3 regions of the Micromonospora sp. CNZ303 genome follow, and region 3 is predicted to be linked to each of the others. Evidence: riboswitches for the same ligand, from Rfam matches in the RefSeq annotation. Region 3 holds a riboswitch; each other region holds the start of a gene.

Region 1 (5,042 bases), on a different contig from region 3:
CTCCCCCGCCACCTGACGCCCCGGCAGCCAGGCACAGCGGTCGCGACGGCGGACCTCCGGGCCGGCCGGCGCGCCGTCAGCGGTACGGCTCGACGAGGTCCAGGACCGCCTCGGGGGCCTCGACGTGGGCGTTGTGCCCGAGGCCGGGCAGGACCGCCACCGGCACCCCCAGCTCCGTGAGCTGGGCGTCGGTGACCATGGGGTCGTGCTCGCCGCGGGCCAGCAGCACGGGCACGTCGGTCGCCGCCAGCAGGGCGGGCAGGTCCGGCGCGCCCACGCCGAACGCGGCCGCGTCCATCGCCAGCCGCCAGCGGCCGTCGACCTGCCGCAGCCCCGCCTGCACGACGGGGTGGTCCGGGGCGAAGAGCCCGGTCAGGCCGGCCACCCGCAGGTAGCGGCGGGCCGCCTCGTCCCGGCTGGCGAACCAGGTCACCGGCCGGGCCGCCAACTCACCCGCCTTGGCCAGCTCCGCCGGCGACCAGACGGCCTTGATGCCGAGCCCGACGACGGCGTCGACGGGCAGCCCGGCACCCCGGGCGGCCAGCGCCAGCCCGACCACCCCGCCGAGGGAGTGCCCCAGCACGACGAGCCGGTCCCCCGCCGCGAGCCCCGCGGCGATCCGCGCGGCCAGCCCCGGGAAGGAGTACTCCGGCAGCGGCGGCGACCAGCCGTGGCCGGCGAGGTCCGGCGCCAGCCACCGCCCCGCCCACCGGCGCTCCAGCAGCGGCGCCCAGGGCAGCCACACGTCGCCGGTCGCGCCCATGCCGTGCAGGAGCAGGAGCACCCGCCGGCCGTCCCGGTCACCCGACTCATCGACCATGGGCGCAGTGTGCCACCCGTCGGACGCCGCGGGCGAGGGCCGTGACCCGGACACGACATCGGGCGCCGACCCCCCGGGTGGGGAGCCGACGCCCGAGGACGTCGCTCAGGCGGAGTAGCCGCGGGTGGCGGCCCAGTTCGCCAGGGCGATGGTGCTGATCCAGTACGACGCGGTCGCCGGGTTCGCCGAGTCGGCGATCTTCACCAGCCGCCCCTCGTCCTGGTAGCCGACCACCGCGACGTAGTGGCCGCCGGGGAAGGAGTGCCAGCCGCCGTCGGTGTCCGTGGCGCTGCCGGCGACGTTGACCACGACGCCCCGCCCGTCGGCGATGGCCGCGACGACATCGGCCTGGAGCCGGTCCATCTGGGCCGGGGTGGCGGCGCCACCGGGGATCATCCGGGTCCGGTACGGGTCACCCTTCACCGTCGCGTTCAGCACGCGGGTGGTGTCCTGGGCCGAGTCGGTGCCCATCTGGTCGGTGCCCAGCTGGGCGCCGAGGGCGTCCTGGCTGCGCGCGATGCCGGCGGCGCTGAGGGCGTGCCGGACGGCCGCCGGACCACAGTTGTAGAAGGTGGTCTGGGCCTGGTAGTCGTAGTCCAGGCTCTTGGCGGCCGGAGGCTTCGGCGGCGCCGGCTTGCGGGTCAGATCCGGGTCCGGGGCGGCGCTGGACGCGCTGGCCGACGGGGCGGCGCTGGACGCGGCCGGGGCGGCGCTGGACGGGGCGGGCGCGACCCGGGCCTGGCTGCGCGAGGCCGCGGCGTCGTCCCGCAGTTCGGTGGCGGCCACCGGGGCCTGCGCGGCGGCGGGGGCCTCGTCGGCTCCGGCCAGCAGCGCGCCTGTGCCCGACGCCAGCACGAGCGCCGCGGCGGACGCGGCGGCCAGCTGGTACGGACGCTCGGACGTGAGGCGACGCAGCTGTCGCTTGAGGTGGTGCTTCACGGTTTCCTCCACGGGCTCAGGGGTGAGCGGCCGTCGGTCCGCGCCGAGGGCAGGGCGGACCGACCGCGCGGACGGGCGTCCGGGCGGGTGGTGGACCACTCAGGGGATGCGCCCGGGACGCCGGGCGACGGACGGTGACCGGTGGGTCAGCTCATGACCTGCGGGCGGACGAGCGCGGTCACCGTGGCGCCGTGGAGACGGCGGCACAACCGAGGGGTGTACGGGTGTGGCATGAAGATGGAACTCCTTCCGACACCGCCGACCGGGTTAGCTGACGGATTCGGGCGGGAAGAACGCCCTACCACGGGCCCACGGCCCACGGATTCACCCCAACGAGCACTGGGTCCCCGGTTCGTCGTTCACGATTAGGCGGGTCGGCGCGGCGTCGCCTCTGGCGATCGGGTACCGCACCGGACGCGCCGACATTACTGGCCGGCCCGCGCCCTGCCAACCCCGTCCCACCTGCCTAAACCTTGATCCGGAAACAATTTTTGCGGGCACTTCGCCACTGACGCGACTCAATGGGACGACCGCTTCTGCGCGCACCTTGAGGCGACAACGGGACAAGTGGCCGACATCGGCGCCGAAACCCCGGCAGGAATCGACCGGGCCGCGCCCGATGACCGGTTCGCCGACGTGGTGACCGGCGTCACCGAAACGGTCGGGATTTTCGTCGCCCGGGCTCTCCGGCCGCCGGGGCGCTCAGTGCGAGTCGGCGTACGTCGGTCGGTGGCCGTCCTGCGGGTCGGCGGCCCGGGGGCGCGGCACGGCGCTGCCCCCGTCCGCCGGCGCCGCCCCGGGGCCGCCGGGGCCCTTCCCGGCGCCGTCCCCGTCCCGCGGCGTCCGGGCCGGCCTGCGCGGGGTGAGCAGCCGCATCATCGGCGTCTCGACGAGACGGTGCAACAGCCCGGCCAGGGCCAGGTTGACCAGCAGGAAGCCGAGCACCACCGCCAACCCCCACCAGCCGGTGAAGCCGACGCCCCAGTCGCCGGTGAGCCGCAGGACGGTGATCATCACGAGGACGTGCACCAGATAGAAGGCGAAGGAGACCTCGCCCAGCCAGACCATCGGCCGGGACCGCCACGGTGAGCGCCGCCCGCGCACGTCCGCGTCCGCCGCCGCGGCGATGACCAGGATGTACGCCACCGAGAGCAGCGCCGCCCACAGTTCGGCGCGGACCCACTGCGCGGCGACCACCCAGGTCGCCACGAAGACCAGGCTGGCCAGCGGCAGGCCCGGCCCGCGCCATCGGCCACGCCGCATCAGCTCGGCGGCGGCCACGCCCATCCAGAACTCCAGCGACCGCACCGGCGGGAAGACCTGGGTGAACCACCAGCGGCTCTCCTCGGGCACCAGCGCCTGGGCCGGCCAGAGCGCCAGGATGAGCAGCGGCACCGCGACCACGACCGCCCACAGGGCCCACGGCCGGGCCCGGCGGATCAGCGGCAGCGCCAACGGCAGGCAGAGGTAGAAGAAGAACTCGCAGGACAGCGACCAGCTGACCGTGTTGATGCTGTAGAAGTGGCCCGGCCGCGGGTCCCACGCCTGGAGGAGGAACAGGTTCTCCACCGCGACGAACCGGTCCACGGGGTCGGCGAACCAGGCCGCGACCGCCAGGGCCGCCACCCACAGCACCACGTGGCTCGGCCAGATCTTGGCCACCCGGCGCCGCCAGAACGCCCGACGGGTGTCGGTGGGTCGGGCCGACCAGACCAGCACGAAGCCGCTGAGGATGAAGAAGAACTGCACGCCCGACAGCCCGAGCGCGAAGGCCCAGTCCACGACGGCCTTCTGGCCGGGCTCGGCGATGATGCCCATCGTCGCGACGTGGAACCCGAAGACGAGCAGGGCGGCGACCCAGCGCAGCCCGGTCAGCGACGGCAGGCGGCTGGCCGGGGACGCGGGCCGGGCGGCCGGCGCGACGGTCGCGGCGGCGTTCATGCCGGCATCCCGACGATCGGCAGGGTCACCAGCACGTACGTCTCCTCCTCGACCCCGTCGCCGGGCGTCCCGGGAGGACGCCCCGTGGCGGCTCCGGTCGGCACCGCCCGCCGGGCACCATACCCGCCGCTCCTGCTGATCTTTCCGTCCCGTCCGGAAGCGACTGTTCCGCCCTATTCAGGGCGATCGTTGCGTCCCGTCCCCGTGACGGGGGTGACGGCCGGCTAAGCCCTCGTCGGCCGGTGGCCTAATATTCCGTGACCCAGAGGCGACGAGAGGCGGGGCACATGCATCGGCGGATCCTGATGCGGGCCAAGAAGGGCCCGTTTGACGTCTACTCGCCGGAGGAGAGCTACGAGCACAACTGGATCGGGGAGAACAACGGCAACCTCGTCTTCAGCCACGCCGCACACAAGCTGCTGCGCACCGCCACCGCCGAGATCGCCTCGACCGAGTTCAAGGTCAACCCGCGCGACGCCGACATGATCAACGAGCGGTACGACGTCTACGTGGTGCCGCTGGCCAACGCCTTCCGGCGCAGCTACGCCCACCGCGTCGAGGCCATGACCAAGCTCATCGAGCGGCTGAAGATCCCGGTAGTGGTGCTCGGGGTCGGCGTACAGACCGACGTCCACGGCGACCGGGAGTACCTGCGCCCGATCGACGACGTGGTGACCCGGTTCGTCCGGGCGGTGCTGGACCGCTCGCCCAGCATCGGCGTCCGAGGCGAGATCACCGAGGGCTACCTGCGCACCCTGGGCTTCTCCGCCGTCGACGTGATCGGCTGCCCGTCGATGTTCCTGCACGCCGACAACCTCCGGGTGGAGAAGCGGAAGGCGGCGCTGGCGCCGGACGACCGGCTCGCGCTCACCGTCTCGCCGTACGTCAAGTCGATGGCGAAGATCATCACTCGGCACCACGAGCGGTATCCGAACCTGCGCTACCTGCCACAGGACCTCAAGACGCTCGGCACCCTGCTCTACGGCGACGCCCCCGAGGACCGGGGCAAGTCCAGCGCGATCCCGATCCACACCTCGCACCCGCTGTTCACCGAGGACAAGGTGCGGATGTTCGTGGACCCGTGGACCTGGATGGACTACCTCTCCGGGTTCGACTTCGCGTTCGGCACCCGGATCCACGGCACCATCACCGCGCTGGTCGCCGGTACGCCCGGCTACCTCTTCGCGCACGACTCGCGCACCCTGGAACTCGCCCGCTACTTCGACATCCCGCACCGGGTGATGAAGGACGTGCCGGCGGACGTGGACGCCGCCCAGCTCTACGACGAGGCGGACTACACGGCGCTCAACGACGGCCACAAGGCACGCTACGAGACCATGCT
Region 2 (5,042 bases), on a different contig from region 3:
CGCGAGTCCCGAGCAGGCGCTCGCCGAGCTGCACGCCGGCAACCGGCGGTTCGTGACCGGCGCCCCGCGCCACCCCAACCAGGACGCCGGGCACCGCGCCGCAGTCGCCGACGGGCAGCACCCCTTCGCGGTGATCGTCGGTTGCTCCGACTCCCGGCTCGCCGCCGAGATCATCTTCGACCGCGGGCTCGGTGACCTCTTCGTGGTCCGCACCGCCGGTCACACCATCGGTCCCGAGGTGCTGGGCAGCGTGGAGTACGCCGTCACGGTCCTGGGCACGCCGCTGGTGGTGGTGCTCGGTCACGACTCCTGCGGGGCCGTCCAGGCGGCGCGTGCGGCGGACGCCACCGGCACCCCGCCGGTCGGGCACCTGTGCGCGGTGGTGGACGCCGTGGTGCCCAGCCTGCGCCGGGCCGCCGCCGAGGGCGTGCACGACATCGACGGCATCGTCGACATCCACATCGCGCACACCGTCGAGGCGATGCTGGGCCGCTCCGCCGTCCTCGCCGCGGAGGTGGCCGCCGGCCGCTGCGGGGTGGTCGGCATGTCGTACCGGCTGACCGCCGGCGAGGTGCGGACGGTGGCCGAGGTGCCCGCCCGTACGGCCGACGCGCCGGAGGCGGCGGCCAGCGCCGCGCTCGCCTGACTCCGTTCGCCCGTCACCGTCGTGGCGGGCCCGCACGACGACAGAGGGCCGCTCCCGCGTCCGGCGGGGCGGCCCTCTGTGTACGTGTGGTCCCGGCTAGAGCAGTGACACGTGGACGTGGTCGGTGTGGTTCGACGGGCCGCTGTAGGAACTCCAGCCGGTCGCCGGGAACCAGATCTGCCGATTCCAGATCACGTAGTAGATGCCGAGCCGGTCGGCGTTGCGGACCAGGAACGCGGTCAGGTTGTTGCCGTACATGTAGGTGTCGTCGTTGTGCCAGGGGGAGAAGCCGCTCCTCTGCAGCGACCAGTCGCAGGCCCGGCCCTTCGGATGCTCGTACGGCCCGCCGGGGCGGTAACAGCCGACGAACCGGTTGAAGCCGGCCCGCTTGACCTCCTTGTACATGTGTAGGGTGCGCGCGGTGATGCGGCCGGAGGTGGTGGGGTCGTCCTCGGTGGCTGACAGCGGGGTCCAGTCGCCGTCGGCCGTCCGCCCCGGCGCGATTCTCGCCACCGGCGAGGTGGCGACCACCTTGCCACTGGTCAGTCCTCTGCCGCCGACCAGCGCGAGCGCCTTCTCCGCCTCCCGCTTGCCGCGCGCCATCTCGTTCGTCAGCTTCTGCTGTTCGCGGACCTCGGTGTCGAGCGCCAGCTTGGCCTGCTCGGCGCGGTCCTTGACCGCGTTCACCTCGGCGAGCTTCTTGGAGTTGACCAGGTTGAGCTCGTCGAGGGCGGCGGCGCGCTTGACGAACGAGTCGGGGCTGGCGGTGTCCAGCAGCATGGACACCGCGCCGATCCGCCCGGTGCGGTAGGACTGGGCGGCGATCTGGCTGACCTGGGGGGCCAGCGCGTTCAGTTCGGCCTGCGCCCGGGAGACCTCCAGCGCCAGTTCGAGCTGGCGCTTCTTCGAATTGGCCAGCTTCGCCTTGGCCTGCACGTAGGACCTGTTCCGGGCCTCGATGAGGTCGTCGAGCAGCTTGGGCTCGTCGTCCCCGTGCCCGGAGGGCTTGGGCGGGGTGGGCGCGGCCGCCGCCGGGAGAGGCCCGGCGAAGACCGCCAGGGCGGCGAGTACGGCCACCACGGGCGTCAACCAGCGGCGTAGGGGTGCCGTCACAGTTTTCCCTTCCGTCGACCGCCGACCGGGTTAGCTGACGGGTTCGGGGCGGAAGTGGCCCCTACCGCTGTCGCGGATTCACCCCACGTACCTGGGTCCCCGGTTCGCCTCGCGGCGATTGGGCGGCGGCACCGCAGGCGCCGCTGCGCGCCTTCGGCGGTGACCGGCAGCGAGGTTACCCGAGAACGCTCCCGGGGATCTACGTCCCTAAGCCGACTAAATGCGTTATTTCGTAATGGCGGACGGTGACCAGTGACGCGTTTATCAGGACGAACGTCCTGTTCGGTCACGCTGAGGAGCGTCACCATGCGGTGTCCGTACTTCTGCTCCCGTCGGGCCACCCGGCGGGAGCGGCGGACGGCGTGTCCCCACGCGGCCCGCTGAGGGCCTCCAACGCCTCGGACCGGTCGGCCGCCGGCCGGGGCGTCGGCGCGGGCGCGGTGGCGGCGCGGTCGGTGGCGTCCCCGCCGCGGCGGCCGGCCGTGGTCACCAGGGCCGCCAGCGCGGTGGTCAGCGGCACGGCGGCGATCAGGCCCAGGGTGGCGACCGCGCTGCGGACGATCTCCTGGGCGAGGAACTCGCTGGTGAGGAGTTGGGTCACCGCCCGCGAGTCGGCGGTCAGCAGGAGCAGCACCGGCAGGGAGGCGCCCGCGTACGCCAGCACGATGGTGTTCACCGTCGAGGCGATGTGCGCCCGGCCGACCCGGGTCGCCGCCCGGTAGAGCTGCGTCCGGGACAGCCCGGGGTTGGCGTGCGCCAGCTCGGTGACCGTGGCGGCCTGGGTCACCGTGACGTCGTCCAGCACGCCGAGGGAGCCGATGATGATGCCGGCCAGCAGCAGCCCGTGCAGGTCGACGTCGGCCTGGTACATCGACAGGGTGGTGGCGTCCTCGGAGCCGAACCCGGTCAGGTGGGTCGCGGCGGTGGCGATCGTGCCGAGGACCCCGGTCAGCACCAGGCTGCCCAGCGTGCCGAGCACGGCGACCGAGGTCTGCGCCGTCACGCCGTGGGTCAGGTAGAGCACCACGAACATGATCAGAGCGGCGCCGACGACCGCGACCAGCAGGGGCGGGTTCCCGGCGCTGATGCCCGGCAGCACGAATGTCAGCAGGATGGCGAAGCTCGCCGCCAGGCCGCCCAGCGCGGCCAGCCCGCGCCACCGCCCGAAGGCGACGATGGCGGCCGCGAAGAGGGCCACCAGCCAGACCAGCGGCTTGCCGCGCTGGTGCTCGGAGATGTTGTAGGTGCTGGCCGTGGGATCGGCGGGGTCGGTGAGCTCGACCAGGATGATCTCGTCGTCCACGGCGACGGTCGGCGCGCCGGGGCCCGCGGGCACCGGCGTCTCCACCTGCTGGCCGGCGTCAGGGCCGTCCTGCACCCGTACGGTGACCGTGCCGCAGGGGCCCTGCGGCGCGTCGGGGCTCCCCTCCGGGGCCTCCGGGGCGGGCGGGCACGGCTCCGTCACCACCCGCGTCACCGTGCCGTGGTACCGGGGCGCGTCGGTGCCGGTCGCCGGATCGGGCGCGTCCCACGGCCACAGCACCAGGGCGGCGATCAGCGTGGCGACGAAGAGGGGCACCACCGTCGCGACGAGGATCCGCCGCACCCCGGGCGGGGCGGACGGAGCGGGACGGGTGTGATCGGCGCCCAACGTGTGTCTCCCAACGAGTCCAGGGCGGGGTACGGGCCGGCGGGCCGGTCGGTTCAGCGTCGCCACGGGTGCGGGGGCGGGAACCGCCTCCACGTGGCGCTGTGGTCACGTGCCGTGGCCGTCGGCTCCCGTCCGGCGACGGGCGGTCGGCGCCGTCGCCCGGCGGAGGGCGCGGCGCGGGTGGTGCGGAGTCCGGAGGGCCACCGGCCGAATGGTAGCCACCCCGGCATCGGGGCGCAGATCGTGCGGGTGGTGTCGCGGCACGGACCTTCGCCACGCCCGCCCGGCACGCCCACGCGCGGGACCTGCGCGCGCCCGGCCGTGGGTGGTGCCCGTGCGGCACGGTCCGACGCGCTAGCGTGAGGGACGTGCGGACGACGGTGACGGCGGCGCGGGGCGGGCGGCTCCTGCTGCTCGTCGGCACGCTGCTCGGGCTGGCCGCGATGCACACGATCGGCCACGACTCGCACCAGACGGGCCATCCCGCGAACCCATCGGCGCACGCCGCCGCCGCGCCCGGCCCGCACGCCGCCGCCGCGCCCGTTCCGGACGCCGCTCCCGCGCCGGCACGGCACGCCGCCCGGGTGCCCGTCGTCTCCGCCAGGCACGCCGCTGTGGTGTCCGCCCCGCATGCCGCTCTCGCGCTCGTGCCGCCCCCGCGGGACGTCGACGCCCCGCACGCCGCCGGGCCGGCCCTCCAGACCGTCGTGGGCTGTCCCGGGGGCTGCGCCTCCGAGGACCTCCTGCCCGCCGGCGGCCGCACGGGGGGAGGGCTGCCCGGGTGGGGCGTGTGCCTGGCGGTGCTGGGCGCGTTCACGGCCGCGCTGCTGCTGGCGGTGCTGCTGTCGGTCCGCGTACCCGCCGTCGGCCCGATCGGGGGCGGTCCGGTCGGCGCCTTCCCACCGCCCCGGGCCCCGCCGCCCCGGCCGGTCGGTCTGCGGCTCGCCACGGTCTCGGTGCTGCGCAGGTAGGACGCGTTCGACGCGGTGCGGTTGCACGCCGTTCCGCGTTCCCGTCATGCCGCGTACGTTCCGACACCGAAAGGTTCCACCATGACCACTCGTACCCTGGCGCGCCGTGCCGCCCTGGCCGGCGTCGCCGTCACCACCGCCCTCGCCCTCGTCGCCTGCGGTGGCGACGACCACTCGTCGCCGGGGGCGGGGCACGGCACCCCCGGCACCGGCGCGCCGGCCGCCACCGCCACCGGTGCGGCCGCGTTCGGCGATGCGGACGTGATGTTCGCCCAGATGATGATTCCGCACCACCAGCAGGCGATGGAGATGGCCGAACTGGCGCCGACGCGGGCGGCGGATCCGGAGGTCAAGCGGCTCGCCACGGAGATCAAGGCCGCCCAGGGACCCGAGATCGCCACGATGAGCGGTTGGTTGGCGGCCTGGGGACGGCCGGTGCCGTCGCCGGGCGGCATGCCGCACATGGACCACGGCATGCCCGGCATGATGTCCGACGCCGACATGGCGAAGCTGGCGGCTGCCACCGGCCGGGAGTTCGACCGGCAGTTCCTGACCATGATGATCGCCCACCACGAGGGCGCGATCACCATGGCCCGCGACGAGCTGGCCCGGGGCGTGAACGCGGAGGCCAAGGCGTTGGCCCAGCAGATCGTCAGCAACC
Region 3 (5,042 bases):
ACCGCCCCGGGCGTCGACCCGATCACCAACTTCATGGACTACAGCTACGACTCCTGCATGTACCAGTTCACCGCCGGGCAGGCCAGCCGCATGCTGACCGCCTGGAACGCGTACCGCGCGGCGTAGTTCCGCCGTACGACTGCACCGGTGCCGGCCTCGCTCGACGGGGCCGGCACCGGCGTCTGTGCGGCCGGGCACGCGGGGGTCGGGCGGTGGCACGGTGCGGCGCCCCGGAGGGGGACGGCCCGGGGCGCCGCACCGCGTCTCAGGCGGCGGGGCGGGCGGCGTGGTCGCCGACGCGCCCCGACCGGGTCTCGGGCACCAGCGCGGTGCCGGCGGCGGCCGCGCGGGGGTCGAGCCACACCTGGACGGCGGGCCGGCCGTGCCACTCGCTGGCGCCGCCCGCGACGCCGGACTCGCGGCGGGCCAGCATCGCCACGTCGACCGTGAACTCGAAGACCCGCCAGTCGACCTGCGGCGCGGCCCGGTGGCTGCGGGCCAGCCGGGCCACCCGGGCCGGGTCGGTCACCGGCCGGGCGTGGCCGGCGACGTAGGCTTCGTCGTCGCTCTCCTCCGGCGGGAACGAATGCAGCGCGTAGCGGCCGTCGCGCTCCAGGTCGCGCCGCTTGGGCGAGTCGACGACAAAGCAGAAGAGCCCCTCGTCGGTGATCACCGGGGAGACCGGGTGCACCCGGGGACCGCCGTCGGCGCGGACGGTGGCCAGGTAGCCGAAGCCCGGCCCGTACTGCTGCATGAGGAGGCGGATCCCGTCGGCGAGGCGGGGCTCGTCGGCGGCGAATTCGGACCAGGAAGCCATGCCGGCATTCTATCGAACAATTGTACGAAGATGCACTCCGACACGCAGGTCACGCGTGCCGGTCGCTAAGGTGTGCGGATGCTGCTCTCCGATCGCGACCTGGCCTCCGAGATCGAGGCGGGAACGCTCGCGCTGGAGCCGTTCGAGCCCGCGCTGGTGCAACCGTCCAGCATCGACGTACGCCTGGACAAGCTCTTCCGGGTCTTCAACAACCACCTCTACACCCACATCGACCCCGCGCAGCAGCAGGACGACCTCACGTCGATGGTCGAGGTGCCCGACGGCGAGCCGTACGTGCTGCATCCGGGCGAGTTCGTGCTCGCCTCGACGCTTGAGGTGATCACGCTCGGCGACCAGCTCGCCGGCCGCCTGGAGGGGAAGAGCTCACTGGGCCGACTGGGCCTGCTCACCCACTCCACGGCGGGCTTCATCGATCCGGGCTTCTCCGGTCACGTGACCCTCGAACTGTCCAACGTGGCCAACCTGCCGATCACCCTCTGGCCGGGCATGAAGATCGGCCAGCTCTGCATCTTCCGGCTCTCGTCGCCGGCGCAGCACCCGTACGGCTCGGCCGTCTACGGCTCGCGCTACCAGGGGCAGCGCGGCCCGACCCCGAGCCGCTCCTGGCAGCACTGGCGCACCTGGCCGACGCGCTGACCCGACCCCGTGGGCGCGCGGAGGGCCCCCGCCGGGCAGGGGCCCTCCGCGCGCCTCAGCCGGGGCGGCCGTAACTGTGGATCGGGCCGTCGTCGACCTTCTTCATCTTGATCGGCACCCCGGCGCGGGAGGCGTGCACCACCCAGCCCCCGCCGACGTACATGCCGACGTGGTGCAGGTCGCTGTAGTAGAAGACGAGGTCACCCGGGCGCAGCTCGCCCCGGCTGACGGACGCGGTGGCCCGGCGCTGCTGCGCGGCGTTGTGCGGCAGCGACACCCCCGCCTTCGCCCAGGCGGCGAGCATCAGGCCGGAGCAGTCGTACGAGTTCGGCCCCTCGGCGCCCCAGACGTAGGGCTTGCCAATCTGCGCGCAGGCGAACTTCACGGCGGTGCCGGCCGGGCCGCCGGGATAGCCGGCCGGACAGGGGGCGGGACGCAGCGGCCCGCCGCCGCCGTTGCCGTAGACCCGCAGCCGCAGCTTCTGCAACCGGTCGATCTCGGCGTTGATCTGCTTCTTCTTCGCCGCGAGCTGGGCCTCGGTGCGGCTGAGCTGGACGACCATCTCGTCCAGGGGCGCCTTTTTGGCGGCCAGCCGGTCGCGCAGCTCGGCGACCTGCCGCACGTCCTGCTGCTGGTGCTGGGCGAACTGGTCGAGCAGTTCGAGCTGCCCGATCATCTCGCTCGGTGAGCGGCTGCCCAGCAGGGCGTTGACGGCGGAGACGTTCTCGCCCTTGTAGGCGCGGGCCGCCAGCGCGCCCACCTTCTCCATCGCCTGGTCGACCTGCTTCTCCAGCGGCCCGATCTGCGCGGCGAGCGCGTCGGCCTGCTTCCGCCTGGCGGTCAGGTCCTGGCGGGTGGCGTTGTGCCGTTCGATGATCGGTTCGAGCTTGTTCCAGTCCTCGTCGATCTGCCGCTCGATCTCGGCGACCGTCGGTTCGGCGTGGGCCGCCGTGGCGCCGCCGGTCAGGACGACGGCGAACGCGGCGAGGGCGGCGAGGGCGGTGGTGCAGCGGTACCAGCGTGGGCGCGGCGCAGCCGTCATCGGGTCGGCGAGGGCCGACCGGGCCGACGGTGGCCGCGGGGCATGGTGTGCCACCGGGCTCAGTACTCCTTCTTCCGTACCGCCTACCGGGTTAGCTGACGGGTTCGGGCGGGAAGGGGCGCCCTACCGCAGGACTGCGGATTCACCCCGGGGAACCTGGGTCCCCGGCTCGCTCGGGAGCGACTCGGCGGTGTCGGACCGTCACCGCCCTGGTTGGACGGAGTGTCACCGGCCGACGAATGACCAGAGTAGAGACGACCGTTATCGATCCGCAACCCTACGGGCGGTGACACTCCGTACCCATCGGGAGCCGGGCGGATCCGCAACCCGGGCGACGAAGATTTTCTTCCTTTTGAAGTGTCTAACGGAAAGGTATTGACCAGAGGCGGCGGGCGGGGCGAAGGTGACCCCACCTTTGCCCGTCCGAACTGGGGGTCTGATGCACCTGTCAGCGACATCGAGGAGCAGACGCGTCCTGCTGGCCGCCGCCGTGGCCGCCGCCATGGCGACGACGCCGCTCACCGCCGCCGGGTCCGCCGCCGCGGCAGAGCCGGTGAACGACCGGCAGCAGCAGTACGCCGCCGCGGCCGCCGAGTACGGCGTACCGGAGAGCGTCCTGCTCGGGGTCTCCTACCTGCAGTCCCGCTGGGACACCAACGCCGGCACGCCGAGCACCAGCGGCGGCTACGGACCGATGCACCTCACCGACGCCGAGCACGTCACCGCCCTCGCCGGCGGCACGCACCACGACGAGGGCACCGAGGACCCGCGCGGCGACGAGTCCCGCCCGTCCCTGGCCGAGGCCCACGAGACGCCGGCCGCGTCGCCTCCCGCCGAGGCCGCGCTGCGGACCGTCGACGCCGCCGCCGAGCTGACCGGCGCCAGCGAGGAGTCGCTGCGGACGGACGTCACGGCGAACATCCGGGGTGGCGCGGCGCTGCTGGCCGCGTACCAGAAGGAGATCGGCGCCCCGGTCGGCGCCGACACCGACCCGGCGGCCTGGTACGGCGCGGTGGCCCGGTACTCCGGCGCGGACAGCGCCGACGCCGCGGCGGCCTTCGCCAACGAGGTGTACGCCACCATCGCCACGGGCGACAGCCGGGTGACCGACGACGGGCAGCGGGTCACGCTGGCCGGCCGGGCGGTGCAGCCGAACCGCTCCTGGCTGGACCGGCTGAACCTGCGCAAGCTCGCCCGGCCGGACGGGCTGGAGTGCCCGAGCGACATCTCCTGCGAGTGGATCCCGGCGCCGTACGAGAACTACGGCCCCACCCTGGGCGACTACGGCAACCACGACCTGGGCAACCGTCCCACCCAGCAGAAGATCGAGTACATCGTCATCCACGACACCGAGGGCTACTTCGGCCCCAGCGTCAACCTGGTCAAGGACCCGAAGCGGGTGGGTTGGCACTACACCCTGCGCTCGGTGGACGGGCACATCGCCCAGCACATCAAGACCAAGAACGTCGGCTGGCACGCCGGCAACTGGTACGTGAACGCCAAGTCCATCGGCCTCGAACACGAGGGCTTCGCCGGGCACGGCACCTGGTACACCGAGGCGATGTACCGCACCTCCGCCAAGCTGGTCCGCCACCTGGCGCGGGCGCACAACATCCCGCTGGACCGCAACCACATCATCGGGCACGACAACGTCCCCGGCACCGTCGCCGCGAACGTGCGCGGCATGCACTGGGACCCGGGACCGTACTGGAACTGGTCGCACTACTTCGACCTGCTCAAGGCGCCGTTCAAGTCGACCGGCACGCACCGCACGGGGCTGGTCACCATCGACCCGGACTTCGCCACCAACCAGCCGCCGTTCACCGGCTGCAACCGGCAGCCTCCGGGCGTGCCGAACCCGCCCCCGGCGACGGCCCCCTGTCCGCTGCGCGGCTCCTCCGCGCTGTTCCTGCACAACGCCCCGAGCCACGACGCGCCGCTGGTCAACGACATCGCGCTGCGGCCCGACGGCACGCCGAACACCACGTACGTCTCCGACCACGGCGCCCGCGTCTCGGCCGGCCAGACGTACGCGCTGGCCGAGGTGCAGGGCGACTGGACCGCGATCTGGTACCTCGGCCAGAAGGGGTGGTTCCACAACCCCGCCGCCAAGCCGACGGCGAAGTGGACCGTCGGGTTCGTGGTGACCCCGAAGGCCGGTAAGGCCACCATCCCGGTGTACGGCCGGGCCTACCCGGAGCAGGCCGCGTACCCGGAGGGCGTGCCGTACCAGGCGATCTCGCCGTTGCAGTACACGCTCTCGGCAGGCCAGCGGTACGCCGTCGGCAACCTGCTCCCCGGCGAGTACTACCGGGCCACCACGTTCGACGGCTCCGCTCCCCACGACCAGACGGTCGTCCGGGGCGACAACAGGTACGTGCAGGTCCAGTTCGGTCACCGGATCATGTACGTCAACCTGGACGACGTGAACCTGGTGCCGTCCCCGCTGGGCGCGCCCCGCTGATCCCACCGCACGACGAGGGCCCCCGGTCGATCCGACCGGGGGCCCTCGTGTCGTTGCGGGTG

The links. A riboswitch is a leader RNA that binds a small molecule or an ion and turns the genes downstream of it on or off. The one in region 3 is predicted to bind cyclic di-AMP.
Region 1: linked by a shared signal. The riboswitch ahead of EV374_RS15100 (C39 family peptidase) and the one ahead of EV374_RS13820 (C40 family peptidase) in region 3 are both predicted to bind cyclic di-AMP.
Region 2: linked by a shared signal. The riboswitch ahead of EV374_RS04545 (VldE C-terminal domain-containing protein) and the one ahead of EV374_RS13820 (C40 family peptidase) in region 3 are both predicted to bind cyclic di-AMP.

The regions. Positions count from the first base shown of each region.
Region 1 covers NZ_SLVT01000008.1:116,221-121,262, reverse strand. Annotated here, with positions in the region: gene EV374_RS15110 (CDP-glycerol glycerophosphotransferase family protein) at 1-16, shown strand, start outside; gene EV374_RS15105 (alpha/beta fold hydrolase) at 77-820, opposite strand; gene EV374_RS15100 (C39 family peptidase) at 926-1,771, opposite strand; cyclic di-AMP (ydaO/yuaA leader) riboswitch at 2,001-2,141, opposite strand; gene EV374_RS15095 (acyltransferase family protein) at 2,462-3,700, opposite strand; gene EV374_RS15090 (polysaccharide pyruvyl transferase family protein) at 3,988-5,042, shown strand, end outside.
Region 2 covers NZ_SLVT01000002.1:267,361-272,402, reverse strand. Annotated here, with positions in the region: gene EV374_RS04550 (carbonic anhydrase) at 1-646, shown strand, start outside; gene EV374_RS04545 (VldE C-terminal domain-containing protein) at 743-1,759, opposite strand; cyclic di-AMP (ydaO/yuaA leader) riboswitch at 1,763-1,894, opposite strand; gene EV374_RS04540 (YibE/F family protein) at 2,061-3,410, opposite strand; gene EV374_RS04535 (hypothetical protein) at 3,779-4,381, shown strand; gene EV374_RS04530 (DUF305 domain-containing protein) at 4,463-5,042, shown strand, end outside.
Region 3 covers NZ_SLVT01000007.1:143,986-149,027, forward strand. Annotated here, with positions in the region: gene EV374_RS13805 (zinc metalloprotease) at 1-126, shown strand, start outside; gene EV374_RS13810 (pyridoxamine 5'-phosphate oxidase family protein) at 266-817, opposite strand; gene dcd (dCTP deaminase) at 896-1,474, shown strand; gene EV374_RS13820 (C40 family peptidase) at 1,530-2,570, opposite strand; cyclic di-AMP (ydaO/yuaA leader) riboswitch at 2,583-2,716, opposite strand; gene EV374_RS13825 (peptidoglycan recognition protein family protein) at 2,956-4,980, shown strand.